4 regions of the Bordetella sp. genome follow, and region 2 is predicted to be linked to each of the others. Evidence: predicted binding sites of a transcription regulator. Region 2 holds the regulator's gene; each other region holds the start of a gene.
What was found. Region 2 encodes sigma-54, which starts transcription at its own class of promoters, with help from an activator protein. Its sites were predicted from a motif close to TGGCANGNAANCTGCTTT; they were not measured.
Positions count from the first base shown of each region.

Region 1 (3,576 bases), on a different contig from region 2:
CCATTTGACGGCAGTCTTGGGGCCGACCTTATCGACGCCGGGCACGTTGTCCACCGCATCGCCAATCAACATCAGGTAGTCCACGATGCGTTCCGGGGGCACGCCGAATTTCTTGACGACGCCGGCGGGATCCAGTGTTTCTCCCGTCATCGTATTGACCAGCGTGACGTGGTCATCCACCAATTGGGCCAGGTCCTTGTCGCCTGTGGAGACGATGGTCTTGATGCCGTGCTCGGTCGCGATCCGCGCGAGCGTGCCTATGACGTCATCGGCTTCCACCCCCTCGATGGCGAAAACGGGCCAGCCCAGTGCCCGCACCACCTCGTGTATCGGCTCGATCTGCGCAGCGAGGTCTTCCGGCATGGGCGGCCGATGCGACTTGTATTCGGGATACAGGTCGTCACGGAACGTCTTGCCCCGGGCATCGAAAATGCACGCTGCATACTGCGCGTCATAGTCCTGCTTCAGCTTGCGAAGCATATTGACGACGCCGTACAACGCCCCCGTCGGTTCGCCCTGCGCGTTCCGCAAATCAGGCATGGCATGATAGGCGCGGTACAGATAGCTAGAACCGTCAACCAGCAACAGGGTTTTATTCATGATCAAGAAGGAAGATGGCAGGGAGACTCCCGCCGGCAAGCAAATACCGGTGATTATGTCAGAGATACTGACCGCGGCTGAGAAGCTGCGCGAGCTGGGTCCGGCCGTCAGCATTTTCGGCAGCGCGCGCGTCAGCCGGGAATCGCCGTATTACGCGCAGGCCGAGGCCTTGTCGGCCGCGTTGGCGCAAGCCGGCTTCGCCATCATCGCGGGCGGCGGGCCAGGCATTATGGAGGCCGCCAACAAAGGCGCATTCGAAACCGGCGGAACCAGCGTCGGGCTGAACATCGTGCTTCCGCACGAGGCCAACAATAACGAGTACCAGACCATCAGCCTGATGTTCGAATACTTCTATGCCCGCAAGGCCACGTTCTTCATGCACAGCTTCGCCTACGTGGCGTTGCCCGGCGGCTTCGGCACACTGGATGAGCTATTCGAAGCGCTGACGCTGGTCCAGACCGGGAAGGTGCCGCCGGCACCGATCGTGCTCATGGGCAAGGATTACTGGCACGGCGCGGTCGACTGGCTGGCCAAGACCGTATTGAGCAACGGCATGATAGGCGCGCACGATCTGGAGCTGTTCATCGTGGAGGACGATCCCAAGGTCGTCGTCAGCCGCATTATCGATTTCCATATGCGGTATCTGTCGCCTGAGCAATACGCGCCCTCCCTGCCCGCCTGACACGCACCACGCACCGCCCCATCGCGCCGAACCGGTGCATGAAAGCGCGATTTGGTGCATCTTGACGCACCTTTATGGTGCAAATGTTGGCAGATGCGTCGGTTTGGCAGCGGCTGGCGCACCGGGGCGGCGCCGAGGCTCCCTTCTCTGCCCCCCGAACAAGGCAATGGCCATCGCCCCCGCCGGGGCAACACGGGTCCCCACGGTGCCCCACGGCACACCCTATAAGCCGCGCAATATGGCACACATTTTGCGTCATGTTGCGCAACCACGACGGTCGCCCGCCCCAGGCGGCGCCCAACCGTCAGCCTGCCCACCGTTCCGTCTCGCTCTGGATATCGACCTCCCATGGACGCGCTCGCCCCCATCCTGGACATTCCCCACACCGGGGGATGGCTGGCGAGCCTGCGGCTGGGCCTGGTGCATCGGCAGGGACGCACAGTGCTCGCGCGGCGGCAACACGTCGGCCCGCTTACCGTGCAAAAGCCCCTGTACCCGGAGGGCGGCGATGGCATCTGCCACCTGACACTGCTGCATCCGCCGGGCGGCCTGGCCAGCGGCGACACATTGCACCTGGACATCGAACTGGAGGCGGACGCGCACGCGGTCTTCACCACGCCGGGGGCTACCAAATGGTACAAGGCCAATCCGCTGCATCCGTCCCGCCAGGCGCTGGACATCCGCGTCGGCAAGGACGCGCGCCTCGATTGGCTGCCCCTGGAAAACATCTATTTCGACCACAGCCACGCCCACCAGCACATCGACATCCGCCTGGCCGCGGGTGCGACGGCCCTGGGTTGGGATGCCGCGCTGCTGGGGCGCCAGGCCGCCGGCGAAACCTGGTCCGCCGGCCAGTTGCGGACGGATTTTCGCCTGATGGACGGCGCAGGCCGCCTGCTGTGGACGGAGCGGCAACGCATGCGAGCGGATTCCGCGCTCAGGCAGGCGCCGCAAGGACTGGCCGGATTGCCCGCCTACGGAACGCTGTGGGCCGCCGGCGCGTCCTGCACGCCGGCGCTGGCGGAGGCCCTGGCCCCCGACCTTCCCTTCCAGGCAGATTTGCGCGCCGGCGTCACGAGTCCCACGCCCGGCATCCTGCTCGTTCGCGCCGCGGGCGCCCATATCGAACTGCTGCGCCATTTGTTCGCCGCCCTTTGGCTGCGGCTGCGCCCGCTGGTGCATGGCGTCCCCGGCCGTCCTCTCCGCCTCTGGGCGACCTGACATTCCCTGGATCCTTCAATGAAGCTGACCCCCCGTGAAAAAGACAAGCTCCTGATATTCACCGCCGCGCTGCTGGCCGAACGGCGCAAGGCACGCGGCCTGAAACTGAATTACCCGGAAGCCGTCGCCTACATCAGCGCCGCGCTGATGGAAGGTGCGCGCGATGGACGTACCGTCGCCGACCTGATGGACTACGGCACCACGCTGCTGACACGCGAAGACGTCATGGAAGGTGTCCCGGAGATGATTCCGGACGTGCAGATCGAAGCGACTTTTCCCGACGGCACCAAGCTGGTCACCGTTCACCACCCCATTGCCTGATGTCCCTGCTGCATGACCTTCGCCCTGCTGTCCGATAAACACTCCCTTGCCGATGGAGACCAGAAAATGAACCGCCCACGTATCGCGGCACTCGTCGCCAGCGCCACCCTGCTGTTTTGCGGCGCCGCCGCCGCGCATCCCTTGCAGGAACACATTGCCGAGGCCGCGGGCATGGCGTCGAGCGCCATGGCCGGCTTGCTGCATCCCCTGACGGGCGCGGACCACCTTTGCGCCATGATCGCGGTCGGCTTATGGAGCGCGCTGACGGCGCGCCGCGTCTGGGTGGCGCCGCTGTCCTTCGCCGCGGTCCTGCTGCTGGGCGCGCTGTTCGGCCTGGCGCGCGTACCCATGCCGGCGGTGGAGCCGATGATCGCCGCCTCTCTGCTGGTGCTGGGCCTGCTGGTAGCGGCGCGCGCCCGCCTGCCGGAGTGGGCGGGCGCCGCCATCGCTGCCCTGTTCGCTTTCTTCCACGGCCATGCGCATGGCTACGAACTGCCCGAAACCGCCAGCGCGGCAGCCTATATCGCCGGCTTCATGGCGGCCACGATCGGACTGCATTGCGCGGGCATCGCCGCGGGTGTGGCGATGCGCCGGGCGCATGCCTGGCTGCCTCGCATCGCCGGCCTGGGCGTGGCCCTGTACGGCGTCGTGCTGCTGGCCGCCTGAACAAGGAAACCACAATGATTCCCGGCGAACTGCTGGTGGACGACGGCGAGATCGAACTCAACGCCGGGCGCGCCACGATCACCGTC
Region 1 covers NZ_JBMQQZ010000020.1:2,581-6,156, reverse strand. The annotation lists gene polA (DNA polymerase I) at 1-600, opposite strand, end outside; gene ACO1P8_RS05980 (LOG family protein) at 599-1,282, shown strand; gene ACO1P8_RS05975 (urease accessory protein UreD) at 1,631-2,503, shown strand; gene ureA (urease subunit gamma) at 2,522-2,824, shown strand; gene ACO1P8_RS05965 (HupE/UreJ family protein) at 2,891-3,490, shown strand; gene ACO1P8_RS05960 (urease subunit beta) at 3,505-3,576, shown strand, end outside.
Region 1: a site for sigma-54 is predicted at 1,522-1,539, ahead of ACO1P8_RS05975 (urease accessory protein UreD). Genes of this name have one in related genera too.

Region 2 (3,576 bases):
CTGGAAGACGTGCCTTACCTGGCACAGCGTTTCCTGGACAGCTTCAACGCGGCCGAGGGAACCAACAAAGTCTTCTCCAAGCGTGCATCCGACGCCCTGCTGGCATACGACTGGCCGGGAAACGTCAGGGAATTGAAGAATACTATCCATCGCGCCTACATTCTGGCCGATAACGTGGTCGAGATCGCCGCGCCGGCGCTGTCACGGCGACAGTCCAAGGCGCAGGTTGCCCATGGCACGTTGAAGATGTCCGTGGGAACCTCGCTGCTGCAGGCACAAAGGGAATTGATCCTGGCGACACTGGCTCATCACCAGGGCGACAAGCGCCTGACCGCCCGCACGCTGGGTATCAGCCTTAAGACGCTGTACAACCGGCTTGGCACCTACGACGGATCCGCGACCTCGCACTCCGGGTAATCCCGGACTCGCGGCAAAGTCACGACCAATACGGGGGCTGCCCATAGTACTCGTGGACCCCCGCAGCCCAGGCGGGGTCAGCCATGCGCGGCCAATTGTCCTTGTCGAAGCCGGCGGCGTTGCGCAGACGCTCCAGGTCGATATCCAGCAGAAAGCATTTGCGGTCGGTGTCCAGCGTCAACGCGCTCCACGGCACCGCGAACAGCTTGTCGCCGATCCCCATGACACCGCCTCGTGCCAGCACGGCATAAGCGATGCGGCCGCTGCCGACGTCGATCATGATGTCCTGCAAAACGCCCAACTTTTCGCCGGACAGGTTCAGGACGTCGTTCCCCTCCAGCGTGGCCGCCGCCATGACTTCCGGCCCGGGGCCGGCGCCGGATTTCTTTGCCGACCCGACGATCCGCGTCTCGGCCGGCGAGCCGGCGGCGGCAATGTGCCCGGGTTCGACGGTATCTCGGCCATGCTCCATATCGACCTCCTGGGAATGACGCCGCCGCCGCGATCCTGGAGGCGTCTGGCAGTTATTACATGAGCTGGTAAATCCGTCCGGCAAAGTCGGGGGCTTGGCGGCATCCAGCGATCCACCTATCCCTACGCCAGCATGCGGCGTGCCTTGAAAAGCCAATAAATACGCGGGCTTGCCAGGGGTCCGTCAGGTCGCACGGGGTCGACTGAAAATTGGCATGCACCTTGCTTATGTTTGTCTTGAATGGGATGGGCGTTTTCATCCCTGCAGTCAGACGGAGACAGCAATTGGCACATCAAGCCACGTACGAACTCAGGGCGCGTCAGCAGACCAGCCTGACGCCGCGGCTCCAGCAGTCGGTAAAACTGCTGCAGATGTCCGCGCTGGAATTTACCCGCGAAATCGAGCAAGCACTTGCGACAAACCCGTTCCTCGAGGAAGGCGAGGACGATAACGCACCGGCCGACTCCGGCGTGGCGAGCACGCCGGCCACGGATACGGCGCTCCACGAAAATTTGGCCGGCGCGTCCGATATGCAGAATCCCGCTCTGACGGAAGCTCCGCCGGAAGTCGTGGTCGAGCTACCCGAGCTGCCGGACATTCAATCGGAGTATTCCGGCGATTACCCCGCGGCCCGCGCTTCGGGCGATGGCGACAGCGACGTCGGCCAGTGGGCCCGCAGCACCGAAGACCTGCGCGACCGGCTATGCAGCGAACTGTGCAGCTACCGACTGGCGCCACGCGATCGCCTGATGGCCGAGTACATCATCGAGGGGCTGGACGAAGAAGGCTATCTGCGAACCGACCTGACCGAACTCGCCGGGGACGGGGTATTCGATCCCCCACCCGAGCCCGAGGAATGGGAGGTCGCCCTTAAGTTGGTTCAGCAGCTCGACACGCCCGGCCTGGGGGCACGCAACCTCGCGGAATGCCTGAAGCTGCAACTCGTCGCGATGGACGAGACAACGCCCGCGCGCGATCTGGCAATCCACATCGTCGAACACGAACTGGAACGCCTGGGCAAGCACGATTTTTCCGGCCTGGTCCGCGCGTGCCAATGCAGCGACGACGCGATGCGCGAAGCGTGCTCGCTGATACGACGCCTGGACCCTCGCCCCGGACTGCGTTATTCACAAGCCGATTCCAGCTATGTGGTGCCCGATGTCGTCGTACAGAAGTTCAACAACCAATGGATCGTCACACCCAACCGTGCGGCGATGCCCCGCGCACGCCTGCATCGGGCCTACGCCGATCTGTTCCGCAATGCACGCTATAGCGACCGTTCGCCGATGGCACAAGAGCTGCAGGAAGCACGCTGGCTGATCCGCAACGTCGAACAACGCTACAGCACCATACAGCGCGTGGCGGAAGCGATCGTTCTGCGCCAGCAAACGTTCTTCGAGTACGGAGAGATCGCCCTGCGTCCGTTGATGCTGCGCGAGATCGCCGATGAATTGGAAATCCACGAGTCCACCGTATCCCGCGCGACGAGCAATAAATACATGGCCACGCCACGCGGCATTTTCGAATTCAAGCACTTCTTCTCCCGCGAACTTTATACGGACACGGGGGGAAGCTGCTCGGCCGCCGCCGTGCGGGCGTTGATCAAGGAAATGATTGACGGCGAAGATGCATCCACGCCCCTATCCGATGTCGACCTTGCGCAACTGCTCGGCCAGCAAGGCGTGGTGGTGGCGCGTCGCACCGTATCGAAGTACCGTGGACAGCTGAAGTACCCGCCCGCCGACATGCGCCGGCAGTACTGACCGCGAAGGCATATCGAAAAGGGGCGCCGCGGCGCCCCTTCGTCATTCCGCGCGGCGAAGGTCCTTACCGCTTGCCCGTATCCGTATAAGGCGCGCCGCCGCCCTTCGTTGGCGAGACGTTGGTGTTCTTCATATCCGAGGGCATGCGCGGTTCCTTTTCCTTTCGCAGGTCGCTGCCGGAACTATCCCGCGTAACCGGCGCGGTGCCGGCAGGATGGCTCGCATACGGCGCGGGCGCAGGCGTGCCCGGCGGTACCTTGTCATTCCTTGGCGGCGTGGCGGTAGAGTCGTTCGGCGTGGTGGAAGGCGTGGTAGGTGCATTCTGCTGCGCCAACGCGGCACCGGACCCGCAAGCCGCGGCGAGAATCAACATGGAGGTGAGACGACTGAACTTCATTCCGATCTCCTTTCGTGTGACGAGTTGGGACTACGCACACAGCAAGGGCTATGCCTATCGACGCATGGTTGGGGAATATTGCGCTCGGGTACGCAGCTTGCTCGAAGAACCAGCCCGTCGAGGGCCAGGTCAATCGGCCTGTAGACGACAACGAGGAGTAGCGTCATGAGCATCATCAAACTTTCTCTGAGTGCCATCGCATTGAGTATCCCGGCGGTGACTTTCACCGCGCATGCTCAGACCCAGGCGCCGATGACCAACAAGGAAATCGATGCGCAGTATCGCGCCGACCAGAAGAAATGCGATGGCATGAAGGGCGACGAAAAAGACGTTTGCCAAAAAGAAGCCAAGGCCACGCGCGATAGCGCCAAGGCCGACGCGAAGCAAGCCAAGGAACAGGCCGAAGCGCGACACGATGCAACCAAGGAAAAGCGCGAAGCGGCATATGACGTCGCGAAGGCGAAATGCGACACCCTGTCCGGCAACGCCAAGGATGCCTGCATGGCCGATGCCAAAACGCGCTACGG
Region 2 covers NZ_JBMQQZ010000091.1:51,424-54,999, reverse strand. The annotation lists gene ACO1P8_RS20050 (sigma-54 interaction domain-containing protein) at 1-417, shown strand, start outside; gene ACO1P8_RS20045 (PRC-barrel domain-containing protein) at 437-889, opposite strand; gene ACO1P8_RS20040 (RNA polymerase factor sigma-54) at 1,174-2,652, shown strand; gene ACO1P8_RS20035 (hypothetical protein) at 2,717-3,049, opposite strand; gene ACO1P8_RS20030 (hypothetical protein) at 3,215-3,576, shown strand, end outside.

Region 3 (3,576 bases), on a different contig from region 2:
TCGGCCCGTCCCTGGGGTTGCAGCCCGCGCAGAACGGCTTGGTCGCCATGGTGACGCTGCTCGGCTATGCGAGCGGCCTGTTCCTGCTGGTGCCCCTGGCCGACCTGGTGGAAAACCGCCGCCTGATCGTTACGCAATTGATCGTCGCCATCGCCGCCGCGGCGGCCGCGATGTTCTGCACCGGCGCCGAGGCCCTGCTCGCGGCCTTGTTCGTGCTGGGCGCGGCCTGCTCGGCGATCCAGGTACTGGTTCCGATCGCGGCGCACATGGCGTCGCCGGCGCGGCGGGGGCAGGTCATCGGCGACGTGATGGGCGGACTGATGGTGGGCATACTGCTGTCGCGGCCGCTGGCCAGCCTGATCGCCGACGCCTGGGGTTGGCGCGCCTTCTACGGCATCAGCGCGCTGGCCATGGCGCTATTGGCCGCGGTGCTGGCGGCGCGCCTGCCTGCCCGGCAGCCCGCCGCCAGCGCCTCCTATCCGGCGCTCATCGGTTCGCTCTGGCGCCTGTTGCGCGAAGAAAAAGTACTGCGGCGCCGCGCCCTGTCGGCCAGCCTGGTCATGGGCGCGTTCAGCCTGTTCTGGACGGCCGTCGCGCTGCGCCTGGCGCAGCCGCCCTTCGGATTGGGCCAGCGCGGCATCGCCTTGTTCGCGCTGGCCGGCGCGGGCGGCGCCATTGTCACTCCGCTGTTCGGACGACTCGGCGATCGCGGCTGGACACGCGGCGCGACATTGGCGGCGCACGCGGTGCTGCTGGGCGCGCTGGGGCTGGCCGCCTGGGCCGGTATGGCTGCGCCCGCGCCACATGCCGCATGGTGGCCGCTGCTGGCGATGGGAGCCGCCGCCGTACTGCTGGATGTGGGGGTAACGGGCGACCAGACCCTGGGTCGGCGCGCGATCAATTTTCTGCGGCCCGAGGCGCGCGGGCGCATCAACGGCATTTTCGTCGGCGTGTTTTTCCTGGGTGGTGCGGCGGGTTCGGGCCTGGCGGGCGCGGCCTGGGCCCTGGGCGGATGGAACGCGGTATGCGCCGCCGGCGCGCTGTTCGCCCTGGGGGCATTCATGACGGCCGTATCGGGGCGCGACGCGCCCCTCGGATAACATGACGGCCCGCAAGCAATCCAGGAAAAAACCATGACCTCCGTGATCCAGCCGTCCCACGTTTTCAAGGACAATCTGCGTCAATTGCCCCCTATCGACGGGATCGGCTCCATCGACCTGATCGACGCCCAGGGCAAGGTGGTGGCCAGCATCGAAAACCAGCCGGGCAAGCAAGGTTCATTGGCCGTCTACCACTACCTTTCGCACGCCTTCGGCACCTTGGACGCCAAGGCCGCGGAACACGGACTGGCCGTATTCGCCGAACACACGGCCGATGCGCGCAACCGCCCTGGCGCCCATCCGAACGTCGATCGCCTGCTGGCGACCGCCGCCGGCGGCGAAGCACTGCGCATCGACGTCAAGGCCGCCGGCTAAGCCACACGCGCGCCGCGTCCGGCCGCCGCCTACCGGCCGGCAGCCGAAAAGAATCCCCCCGCCCGCGCCGCGCGATCGACGGCGCGGCGATGCGCCCCACCGATCGCATCCCCGGGGCTACGCGCCCCATCCCTTGGTGACCGACCGCACCGTCCCCGTGCAATGCACAGGGACGGTGCCCGGCACGCCCCTTCCTCGTGCGCGCCCGCCTGCCGAAGCACCGCCTTCCCAGGCACGGCAAATTGGCATGCGCCTTGCTTAACTTGTACACAAGTTTGGATATCTATTGAGCCATCGCCGCCATGCCGACTCCTTCGCCTGACTATCCCACCCTGCCGGACCTGCCGGCGGCGACGTCCGATCCGGCGTGGATACGCAGGTTCACGGCTATCGCCGGTGCTTCGGCCGATGGGCCGTTGTCCGGCCTGCGCTTCGCCGTGAAGGACAACATCGATGTCGCGGGCCAGCCCACCACGGCCGCCTGCCCCGACTTCGCCTACGTGCCCCGCGAGCACGCCGCGGCCGTCGAACGCCTGCTCGCCGCCGGCGCGGTCCTGACCGGCAAAACCAATATGGACCAGTTCGCCTGCGGCTTGAACGGCACGCGTTCGCCGTATGGGGCCGTACCCAACGCCTTCAACGCGGCCTACGTCAGCGGGGGCTCCAGTTCCGGATCCGCCTATGTGGTCGCGGCGGGCGAGACGGATTTCGCCCTGGGCACCGACACCGCAGGTTCAGGCCGTGTGCCGGCGGGGCTGAACAATATCGTCGGACTGAAGCCCAGCCGGGGGTTGATCTCCGCATACGGGGTACTGCCCGCCGCGCAAAGCGTGGACTGCGTGTCCATCCTCGCGCGCACCGTGGCCACCGCGGTGAAGGTACTGGAAGCAGCCTGCGGCCACGACCCACGGGACCCCTACTCCCGCAAGCTGCCGATGGCCACGACCCCGCTGCCGGTGAACTTCCGCGTCGGTGTCCCGGCCCGGCCGGAATTCTTCGGCGACGCCTTGTCCCAGGCCGCATGGCAGCAGGCCCTGCGGCAAATGCAGGCGCTGGGCGGCACGCTGGTACCGATCGACTATGCGCCGCTGGCCGAAGCCGCGGCGATGCTTTACGACAGCGCGCTGGTGGCCGAACGCTATGCCGCCGTCCGGGAGTTCTTCGACATGCATCCGGATGCGGTCATCCAGCCGGTACGCGACATTCTCGCCGCGGGCCGGCGCTACGACGCGGCGGATCTCTACCGCGCACAGCACCGGCTGCGCGGCTTGGCGCAGCGCACGGACGCCATGTGGACGGATATCGACCTGCTGTGCGTGCCTACGGCGCCGACCCATTGCACCATTGCCGCGATGCGGGCCGAACCGGTCGTGCGCAACCGCGAGCTGGGCCACTACACGAACTTCGTCAACCTGCTCGACTATGCCGCGCTGGCGGTGCCGGCGAGCCTGCGTGCGGACGGCCTGCCCTTCGGCATTACGCTGATCGGCCCGGCGGGCAGCGACTGGCAACTGGCCGAGCTGGGCCAGCGCTTCCACCATGGCACGGAGCTGCCGCAAGGGGCGACCGGGACGCCGCTGCCGGCGCCCGAACCCATCGCGGCCCTGCTGCCGGGCCCCGCCACCCACCTGCCCCTGGCCGTGGTGGGCGCGCATCTTTCCGGCATGCCGCTGAACGCGCAATTGACCGAGCGGGGCGCCCGCCTGGCGGAAACGACCAGGACGGCGCCGCGGTATCGGCTGTACGCCCTGAACGGCACCGTGCCGGCCAAGCCGGGACTGCGGCGTGTGGCGCACGGCGGGGTCGGCATCGACATCGAAGTCTGGCAAGTGCCCTTGGCCGCGCTGGGCAGCTTTCTGGCGCTCGTACCGCCGCCGTTGGCGCTGGGCAGCCTGGAATTGGCCGACGGGCGCTGGGTACACGGTTTCGTATGCGAGGACCACGCGTTCAGCGGCGCCCAGGATGTCAGCACCTATGGCGGCTGGCGCGCCTACATCGCCGCGCGCGCGACGCCGCCGGTTTAGGACCTGATAACACGGGCGGGACGCGCCCGCTGATCGATCGACATTGCACCACCACAAACCGACCCAGGGGAATTCCA
Region 3 covers NZ_JBMQQZ010000077.1:60,787-64,362, forward strand. The annotation lists gene ACO1P8_RS15310 (MFS transporter) at 1-1,100, shown strand, start outside; gene ACO1P8_RS15315 (DUF2322 family protein) at 1,143-1,475, shown strand; gene atzF (allophanate hydrolase) at 1,778-3,499, shown strand.
Region 3: a site for sigma-54 is predicted at 1,719-1,736, ahead of atzF (allophanate hydrolase). Genes of this name have one in related genera too.

Region 4 (3,576 bases), on a different contig from region 2:
GATGGGCAAGGAGGTCGTGTCGATTCGTGAAATGGTCGGCAAGATTGCAGCCGCCTGCCGCGCGCGCCGCGATGCGGACTTCCTGATCATCGTCCGCACGGATGCGCCGGGCCTGGAAGATACCAAGCAGCTGGTCGAACGCGCCCTGGCCTACCAGGCCGCCGGCGCGGACATGCTGCTGCCGATGGGGCCGAGATCCGAGGCTGAGATCCGCGCGCTCGTCGAGGTACTAAACATCCCCATTACGCTGAGCGCCGGAACGGGGCTGGGCAGTGCGCCCGGCGCGGCCGGCCTGACGCTGCGCCAAATCGAACGGTTGGGTGTGCGCCGCGTCAGCCTTACCACCCTGCTGCCGGGCGGCATGGTCGCGGGGATGCGCGGTGCCCTGGACGCGCTGGCGGGCAAGGAATTCCCGGGCATGAGGCCTGAGGAGATCGACCGCGGCGTCGCCGGCTTCGACGAGTTGTTCGGCGCATCCGCCCAGCATGCCTTCGAGGATACGTTGCTGCGGCTGGACTAAAGACCGCTCAGGCGTCCGCGAGAAGCCCGTCGCGCAGGACGTTCAGGCCGGCGGAACATTCGGACCAGGTCATCGCGCCACCCAGGCAGACCCGCGCCGCCGACGGCGGCGCGCCGTCCGTCGCGAAGGCCGCGCTCGCGACGACCCATACACCCTTGTCCCTCATATTTTTGGCGAACCCCACCGACGACAGGTGGGGCGGGAGTTCCAGCCAGAGGTGAAACCCGTCCGGGTCGGCGGTGTAGGACATGCCGTCAAGCACGTTGCGTGCGAGGTCCTGGCGATCCGCGGATTCGGCACGCACGGCCTCCAGCATGGCTTCGGCCGTCCCGTCGTTGACCCACCGGGTCGCCAGCGCGTTCGTGATGGGCGAGGACATCACCGTGAAGGCACGCATCGTCGCCGCCAGCCTTTCACGACGCAGGGCATCCGGCGCTTTGACGTAGGCCGTTCGCATGCCCGCACCCAGGCACTTCGAGAAACCGGTGATGTAGTAGGACAGCTCCGGCGCGAGCAAGGTCAAGGGCTCCGGCATCTGCGCCGGCAGCATGGCGTAGGGATCGTCTTCGATGATGGCCACGTTATAGCGCTGCGCGACGTCGGCCAGCGCTTCGCGGCGCCGCGCCGGAATCGTGATCGCAGTGGGATTCTGTACCGTCGGATTGCAATAGAGCGCTTTGGGGCGCAGGGATCTGCAGACGTCTTCGAAGGCATCGGCGCGGATGCCGTCGCTATCCATCGGCAGCGGCAATAGTTTCACGCCGAGTTGTGTCGCGATGGCCTTGATGCCGGGATAGCTCAGCGATTCCACGCAGAGGTATTCGCCGTGCGGCACCAATTGCGAGATCAATGCCAGCAGCACGCTGTGTATACCGGGACACACCAGGACCAGATCGCCTTTAACGCCTGGCAGCTGGCGGCGCAGCCATCGCGCGCCCGCATCGCGGTCCGCTGCCATGCCACCGAATTCCTGGTATCGCAGCAAGCCATAGAAATCGTCGGCGTCGAAAATCGAGGAAGCGCTTCTGCGCACCCGCGCCAGCAAGGCGGCCGACCGCGGCTCCGGCGGCAGATTCATGCTCATTTCCGCGCTGATTCCACCGCGCGAAACCAGCGAGGGATTGCCCCCTTTGACGTAAGTGCCCGCGCCCGGATGCGATTCGACCAGGCCGCGTTTGCGGGCTTCGGCGTAGCCGCGCGCCACCGTCGTGTAGTCCAGGCTGAGTGCTTCCGCCAGTTCGCGCAAAGGGGGGAGGCGGTCGCCCGATGTCAGGCGGCCTTGCTCCATGTCCTGTTCGATCAGCTCGGGCAGCAGGAGGTAGACGGGGCGTTCGCTGCGAGCGAGTTTCCCTATCCAGTGGCGCGTGGAATAGCTCATCTCTTGTTGCTCCGGATCGATGTGAACGGCGGATGGCGCAATGGTGGCACAAGGGCGATGACATGAGTAGCACCCCGGGCGCGAGCCTCGCCGGGACGTTTTGCACCGTACCGGCGCGCCACGCACCGGTACGGTTCGCCATTGACCGCGGATCGCACATCGTCGGTGCACGCGGGCGCTCCGGCGGCGCTGATGTGAGCCGCGCGGACGGCATCCGGCCGGCACCGATGGCGTGCGCAAGCCAAATCCACTCCGCTTGATTGGATGTTGATCGCATTTCACACCGCCCTCGATGGCATGGGCGTTGCAAGACTTGCCGTACGCAGCCCCGCGTATTCCGTTCATCTCTCTGGAGAACATCCCATGCCCGCCGTCACCAAACCCGCTCACGAAAAAGGCGACTTCCTGGTCGACTACGAAGAGAAAGTATTCGAAGACGTCAAGGCCGAGCCGGGAGAAAAAGCGCTGGTCACCTTCCATACCGTCGCCTTCGAAGGCTCCATCGGCTTCGTAAACCTGCTCCAGGCCACGCGACTGCAGCGCAAGGGCTTCGAAACTTCGGTATTGCTCTACGGGCCTGGCGTGACGCTGGGCGTCAAGCGCGGCTTCCCCACATTGGGCGACGAAGCATTTCCCGGGCACCAGAACTTCAATAAACAGATCGAGAAGTTCATGCAGGAAGGCGGCAAGGTCTACGCCTGCCGCTTCGCATTGCAGGCGCTGTACGGTCATGGAGAGCCGTCGCTGATCGAAGGCATCCGGCCCATCAATCCGCTGGACGTGCTGGATCTCGTGCTGCTGCACCGGCGCGACAACGCCTTCATCCTCGACACCTGGACGCTATAGGCCACGGGAAACAGCCATGTACGACAAACGTGTCATACGGGTCGCCGCGGTACAGATGTCTCCGGACCTGGAGACGCCGGGCGGCACGCTGCGCAAGGTATGCGAGGCCATCGACGATGCCGCGCGCCAGGGCGCGGGCCTGATCGTGTTTCCCGAAACCTTCGTGCCGTACTACCCGTACTTCTCGTTTGTGAAGCCGCCGGTGCTTTCGGGCGCGGAGCATATGCGGTTGTACGAAGGCGCCGTGGTCGTGCCTGGCCCTGACACCCAGGCGGTGTCGGAGCGGGCGCGCGCAAACGGCATCGTCGTGGTGCTGGGCGTGAACGAACGCGATCATGGATCGCTCTACAACACCCAGCTGGTGTTCGATGCCGACGGGAGGCTGTTGCAGCGGCGCCGCAAGATCACGCCGACATTTCACGAGCGGATGATCTGGGGGCAGGGCGACGGCAGCGGGCTGGAGGTCGTGCAGACGGCCGTCGGCCGCGTCGGCGCGCTGGCCTGTTGGGAACACTACAACCCGCTCGCGCGCTACGCCCTGATGACGCAGCACGAGCAGATCCACTGCAGTCAGTTTCCCGGCTCCATGGTGGGGCCGGTCTTCGCCGAACAGATCGAGGTCACGATCCGGCATCACGCGCTGGAATCGGGCTGCTTCGTGGTCAACGCCACCGGGTGGCTGACGGATCGCCAGATTGCCTCCATCACGCCGGACCCCGCGCTGCAAAAGGCGCTGCGAGGCGGCTGCAATACCGCCATCGTGGGGCCGGAAGGCAACCATCTGGTCGAGCCCCTGCGCGAAGGCGAAGGGCTGCTCGTAGCCGATCTCGAC
Region 4 covers NZ_JBMQQZ010000039.1:9,831-13,406, forward strand. The annotation lists gene ACO1P8_RS08765 (isocitrate lyase/PEP mutase family protein) at 1-520, shown strand, start outside; gene ACO1P8_RS08770 (aminotransferase-like domain-containing protein) at 528-1,898, opposite strand; gene ACO1P8_RS08775 (MSMEG_0572/Sll0783 family nitrogen starvation response protein) at 2,262-2,744, shown strand; gene ACO1P8_RS08780 (Nit6803 family nitrilase) at 2,761-3,576, shown strand, end outside.
Region 4: a site for sigma-54 is predicted at 2,192-2,209, ahead of ACO1P8_RS08775 (MSMEG_0572/Sll0783 family nitrogen starvation response protein). Genes of this name have one in related genera too.